Linked DNA regions of Methyloterricola oryzae. The protein of the gene in region 2 interacts with the protein of the main gene of each other region in a pairwise test. Links are inferred from orthologs where the notes say so. Each region holds a gene or a part of one and is shown on either strand. Other genes may lie near its edges.

Evidence for each region.
Region 1: the proteins of ftsA (region 2) and EK23_RS17325 interact in binary tests that used the Escherichia coli proteins (3 or more experiments, as listed by UniProt). The link is inferred for Methyloterricola oryzae from one-to-one orthologs.

The regions. Positions count from the first base shown.
Region 1 is NZ_JYNS01000016.1:44,282-47,379, forward strand. The notes cover bases 2-2,781. They hold EK23_RS17325 (rod shape-determining protein), read right to left. Parts: upstream 2,024-2,781; coding sequence 980-2,023; downstream 2-979. Other genes in these bases: mreD (rod shape-determining protein MreD), read right to left, coding at 2-10; mreC (rod shape-determining protein MreC), read right to left, coding at 2-935; gatC (Asp-tRNA(Asn)/Glu-tRNA(Gln) amidotransferase subunit GatC), read left to right, coding at 2,261-2,548; gatA (Asp-tRNA(Asn)/Glu-tRNA(Gln) amidotransferase subunit GatA), read left to right, coding at 2,649-2,781. Outside these bases: more of mreD, read right to left, coding at 1-1; more of mreC, read right to left, coding at 1-1; more of gatA, read left to right, coding at 2,782-3,098. UniProt on the Escherichia coli protein: Forms membrane-associated dynamic filaments that are essential for cell shape determination. Acts by regulating cell wall synthesis and cell elongation, and thus cell shape.
Region 2 is NZ_JYNS01000006.1:214,962-218,128, forward strand. The notes cover bases 309-3,157. They hold ftsA (cell division protein FtsA), read right to left. Parts: upstream 2,427-3,157; coding sequence 1,191-2,426; downstream 309-1,190. Other genes in these bases: ftsZ (cell division protein FtsZ), read right to left, coding at 309-1,155; EK23_RS10695 (cell division protein FtsQ/DivIB), read right to left, coding at 2,430-3,157. In the rest of the region: more of ftsZ, read right to left, coding at 4-308; more of EK23_RS10695, read right to left, coding at 3,158-3,167. UniProt on the Escherichia coli protein: Essential cell division protein that assists in the assembly of the Z ring. May serve as the principal membrane anchor for the Z ring.

The DNA.
Region 1 (3,098 bases), on a different replicon or contig from region 2:
TGGCGGGCATGGGGCGCTCCCCGGGCCTTGCCCCGGATCGCGGGGTTCGGCGTCGGCGCGGCTGAGGGCGCCGGCGTTTCCGGCGCCTGCTCAGCGGGCGGCGGAATGCGCGGGATCGGGTCCTGTTTGCTCCATACCATCAGCAATTCGCGGCTTCGGTCCAGCTTGGCCAGGGGCACGGCCGTGACCTTGGCAAAGGGGCTGGTCTGCGTGGAAAGGGTGGTCACGGTCGCCACGGGGTAACCTTGCGGGAAAACCCCGCCCATGCCCGATGTCACCAGCAGGTCGCCGGGCTTGATATCCGCATTGCTGGTCAGATAGGGCAGGTAGAGTTTGTCGATTTGTCCGGAGCCTAGGGCGATGGTGCGCAGGCCATTGCGGTTTACTTGAACCGGAATCGCGTGGTTTGGATCGGTGATGAGCATCACCTGGGCGTTGTAGGGCGTGACTCTCAGGACTTGTCCAACCACGCCGCTGGCGTCTACCACCGGCTGCCCCGGATAGATGCCGAAGCGGCTGCCCTTGTTGACCATGACCACGTGCTCGTAGGGGACCAGGTTGACTTCCAGCAGTTCGGCGATGAGCACCTGCTCGCCCAGCTTGAACGAGGTTTCCAGCAGGCCGCGCAGGCGGATGTTCTCCTGTTGCAGGGAATCGAACTTGAGCAGCTGCGATTTGAGCCGAATCTGCTCCTCATGCAGGCGCTGGTTGTCTTTCAGCAGTTCCTCGCGACTGGACAAGCTTTCGGACAAGTTGCGCCACCCGTTGATCGGCGAACTCACCAGTTGCTGCAGCGGATACACCAGCACCGCAAGGCTGGTGCGCAATGGATTCAGCATGCCGCGTTGCTCGGCGGCCAAGAGGGCGAAGGAGGCCAGGACACAAGCAAGCAGCCTGAGATTGAGCGAAGGTCCCTTGGTAAAGATCGGTTTGATGAACTATCTCCCTGCCGAGGCGTGCGCCGCACGCAGCGGCGGCGTCATTCCAGCGAAAAAGGCGCCGATCCCTTTTCGTCCAGCAGTTCCAGCACCCGGCCGCCGCCCCGCGCCACGCAGGTCAGCGGGTCTTCGGCGATGAGCACCGGCAGCCCCGTCTCCTCGGCGATGAGGCGGTCGATGTCCTTCAGCAGCGCGCCGCCACCGGTGAGGATGATGCCGCGCTCGGCCACGTCGGCGCCCAGTTCCGGAGGGGTCTGCTCCAGCGCCAGCTTCACCGCCTGGACGATGCCGGCCAGGGGTTCCTGCAGGGCCTCCAGGATCTCGTTGCTGTTGAGCACGAAGCTGCGCGGAATGCCTTCCGACAGGTTGCGGCCCTTGACCTCGATCTCGCGGACTTCGCTGCCCGGGTAGGCGGTGCCGATCTCGTGCTTGATACGCTCCGCCGTGGCTTCGCCGATCAGGGTGCCGTAGTTGCGGCGCACGTAGTTCATGATCGCCTCATCCAGGCGGTCGCCGCCGATGCGCACCGAGGCGGAATAGACGATGCCGTTCAATGAGATGACGGCGACTTCCGACGTGCCGCCGCCGATGTCGATGACCATGGAGCCACGCGCCTCGTTCACCGGCAGGCCCGCCCCCACGGCAGCGGCCATGGGCTCCTCGATCAGGTAGACTTCACGCGCGCCGGCGCCGGCGGCGGATTCCTTGATGGCGCGCCGCTCCACCTGGGTGGAGCCGCAGGGGACGCAGATCAACACGCGGGGACTCGGGCGCAGCAGCTTGCTCTTGTGCACCTTGTGGATGAAATACTGGAGCATCTTTTCCGTGACCGTGAAATCGGCGATCACGCCGTCCTTCAGCGGGCGGATGGCGGTGATGTTGCCCGGCGTCCTGCCCAGCATGGACTTGGCCGCGGCGCCCACCGCGGCGATGGTCTTGGACCCCCGCGCCTTGTCTTCGCGGATGGCCACTACCGACGGCTCATTCACCACGATGCCTTGTCCCCGTATGTATATCAGCGTGTTGGCCGTTCCCAGATCGATGGACAAGTCATTGGAAAAAAAACCGCGCAGGCGTTTGAACATGAGCGTCGCAATCCTGTGAAAAAAGTCCGTGAAAAATTGTTTTAATGTAGCAAGGTGCTGGGGATCAGGGCAAGTTGGGATATGATAGCGCATCGCTCACCGGACCGGCCCTCGAGCCGACCGACGGACGCGGTGCAGGGAGGCGCAGAGGCGTTTCTCGGCCGCTTGCGGGGCTTGTCCGCGTTCATGATGATGGGCCACACACAGACCAAATCGAAATGACCTCAAGGGGATCGCATGTCTCTAACCGCTGCAGATGTGAACAAAATTGCCTGGCTGGGACGGCTCGCCATCGACGCCGACAAGGTGGATGCCTACGCCCGCGACCTGTCAGGCATCCTGGATTTCGTCGAGCAGATGAGTACCGTGGATACTTCCAACGTGCCGCCCATGGCCCATCCCCTGGATATGGCCCAGAGGCTGCGGGCCGATAGCGTGACCGAGCAGGATCAGCGCGAGCAGTTCCAGGCGCATGCGCCGCTGGTGGAAGCAGGCCTGTATTTGGTGCCCAAAGTGATCGAATAAGCCCCGCCCAGATTCCGTCCGCGGCTCGCGTATTCAGGTCCGAGCCCATTCCGAACCCGGAGCCCGCAGGCCCCGACCATTCGAACCCGAGAAATTACCGATGCACGACAAGACCATCGTGGAGCTGGCCAAAGGCCTGCGCAACAAAGATTTCAGCAGCACCGAGCTGACGCGAACCTACCTGGACCGCATTGCAGCGATCAACCCGACGCTCAATGCCTTCGTCACCGTCACCGGCGAGCAGGCACTCAATCAGGCCGAGGCCGCGGACCGGCGCCTGGCCGCAGGCGATGCGGGCCCCTTGACCGGCGTTCCCATCGCCCAGAAAGACATCTTCTGCACCCAAGGTGTCCGCACCAGCTGCGGCTCCAGGATGCTGGATAACTTCATCGCATCCTACAACGCCACCGTCGTCGAGCATTTTCAGCAGGCCGGCGCGGTGATGCTGGGCAAGCTGAACATGGACGAGTTCGCCATGGGCTCCTCCAACGAAACCAGCCACTACGGACCGGTGCGCAATCCCTGGGATACCGAGACCGTGCCGGGCGGC
Region 2 (3,167 bases):
AGCTCAATCGGCTTGACGTCGCAAAAATGCTGGAATATCAAGATATTCCAAATCCATCTCCTTTTTCGTTTCGGCACGCGGTTCGTGTTTCGGCTTGTTGCGTATGCTGGTGGGCTTCTCCAGCTCGCCATAATCGATCTCGCCCGTGTTGCGTTTATGCACCAATCTGATCGGCGCCTCGCTTACCTTGTGCTGTCCGGCCAGGCCGGTGGCCACCACGGTGACCCGCACCTCGTCTTGCAAATCCGGGTCGATGGAGAGGCCGGTCACCACCTGCGCGTCTTCCGAGGCAAACTCGTTGACCACGCTACCCACCTCGTCGAACTCGCCAATGGCCAGATCCGGTCCGCCGGCGATGTTCACCAGGATGCCGCGCGCGCCCTGCAGGTTGACCTCGTCCAAGAGCGGACTGTGGATGGCCCGCTCCGCCGCCTCGCGGGCGCGATTCGGACCGCTGGCGACGCCAGAACCCATCATGGCCACGCCCATTTCCGACATCACCGTGCGCACGTCAGCGAAGTCCACGTTGATCAAGCCCGGACGGGTGATCAGATCGGCGATACCCTGCACCGCGTGCAGGAGCACGTCGTTGGCGGCGGCGAATGCGCTGATCAGGCTCACGTCCTTGCCCAGCACCGGCAGGAGACGCTCGTTGGGAATGGTGATGAGCGAGTCCACGTACTGGCTCAGGTCTTCGATGCCCTTTTCGGCGACGGCACGGCGCTTCTTGCCTTCGAACGGGAAGGGCTTGGTCACCACCGCCACGGTGAGGATTCCCGCTTCCTTCGCGATCTCGGCGATCACCGGCGCGGCGCCCGTGCCGGTGCCGCCGCCCATGCCGGCGGTGATGAACACCATGTCGGAGCCGTCCAGCACTTCCAGGATACGCTCCCGGTCATCCTTCGCGGCCTGACGTCCGATATCGGGATTGGCCCCGGCGCCCAACCCCTTGGTCAGTGCATTGCCAAGCTGGATCACCACCGAACGCGATTGCGTGCCCTTGAGGGCCTGCGCGTCGGTATTGGCGCAGATGAAGTCCACTCCCTCGATATGGCTGGCCGCCATGTGGTTGACCGCATTGCCGCCGCCCCCGCCGATGCCGATGACCTTGATCACCGCCTTCTGACTGTAAGAATCCACCAATTCAAATTTCATCGTTATCCCCCTGACTTGACTGCCTTAACTGGATTTCAAAAATTACCCTGGAACCAATTCTTCATCTTTGCCCAAATACCCCGAAAACCTCCGCCAACCAAGGCACCCCGCTCCACCAGCGGGTTATGCTGTTTTCCAAACAACAATAGTCCGACACCCGTCGCGTACACCGGATTACGCACCACGTCATTGAGTCCCGTGACGTACTGCGGAATTCCCATCCGCACTGGCATATGGAATATCTCCTCCGCCAATTCCACCAACCCTTCCACCCGAGCGCTGCCACCGCTGAGAACGATGCCCGCGGCGATCAGATCCTCGAACCCGCTGCGCCGAAGTTCGGCCTGCACCAGCAGCAACAGTTCCTCGTAGCGCGGCTCCACGATCTCCGCCAGGTTCAATTTGGATATCTGCCGCGTCGGCCGCTCACCGATGCTGGGCACCTCGATGGTTTCCTCCAGCTTCGCCAACTGCGTCAGAGCGCAGGCATGCTTGATCTTTATTTCCTCGGCGTGCTGAGTGGGTGTCCGCAGCGCAACCGCAATGTCATTGGTGACCTGATCGCCGGCGATGGGAATCACCGCCGTGTGACGGATGGCGCCGTCGGTGAACACCGCGATGTCGGTGGTGCCGCCACCGATATCCACCAGACACACCCCCAGGTCTTTCTCATCTTCAGTCAGCACCGCGGAGCAGGAGGCCAGCTGCTCGAGGATGATGTCCTCGACCTCCAGGCCACAGCGGCGGATGCACTTGACGATGTTCTGCGCCGCGCTCACGGCGCCGGTCACGATATGCACCCTCGCTTCCAGGCGGATACCGGACATGCCGATGGGCTCCTTGATGCCCTCCTGGCGGTCGATCACGAACTCCTGGGGCAGGATGTGCAAAATCTTCTGGTCTGCAGGTATGGCGACCGCTCGGGCGGAGTCGATCACCCGATCCACGTCGCTCTGGGTGACCTCCTTGTCCTTGATGGCGACGATGCCATGGGAATTCATGCTGCTGATGTGGCTGCCGGCGATCCCCGCGTAGACGGAGTGGATGCGGCAGCCCGCCATCAGCTCGGCTTCCTCGATGGCGCGCTGTATGGACTGGACAGTGGTTTCCAGATTGACCACGACGCCCTTTTTGAGGCCACGGGAAGGGTGCGAACCGATACCGATCACCTCGATCTCGCCATCCTCGTTCAGTTCACCGACGATGGCGGCGACCTTGGAGGTGCCGATATCCAGTCCCACGATCAAGTTCCGATCCGATTTTCTAGCCATTTCTCATTGCGTCTCTAGAGCCACCCAAGTGGCCTGTTCCAATCGATTTAGTCCTGCGCTGGGCGCTTCGCTGCCTTCCAGCAGACCTTCCGCCTCGGGCCGCCATACCACGGCAAAGCCATTGGGATAGCGCAGGTCCACCCGCAATAGGTGCGCTAGCCGATTCTCTCCCAACTTACCCACCAGGGAGAGGAAATGTTCCACGGCCGCCACCGGCTCGCGCCGCCCCAAAAACATGTCCGGCCCGTTCTCCAGGCGCAGAGTCCAGGCCCTGCGCTTGCTGACCTCAAGGGTCGCCACTTTGAACCCCTGCGGGGCCAGGAGGTCGTTCAATTGCGCCAAGGTGCTCAGCAGGTAATGCTCGGTGCCAGGCGGGCCAGACAGCTCCGGCAGCGTTTCGAAACCTTCCACTCGATCCGGGGCGAATCGCTCGCCGCGCGTATCCAGCATCGCCTTCTCGCCCCAGCGGGCGACCGGCACGTGCTCCTTGACCGTCACCACCAGGGTGTCCGGCCACACCCGGCTCACCTCAACGCTCTCGACCCACGGACAGGAGCGCGCAGCGCCTTCCACCTCGCCTATGTCCAGCGAGAAATACCCGGCCGCCACCGCCGGCGCCAACACCTCCCTGAGCTTTCCCGTGTTCAGGTTTTCAATTCCGCCCTCAACCCGAACATAGCGAACCGGAAACCACTCCCGGTTGAAGTCCACGCCCTGCCGCCATAACCAATATCCGCCTGC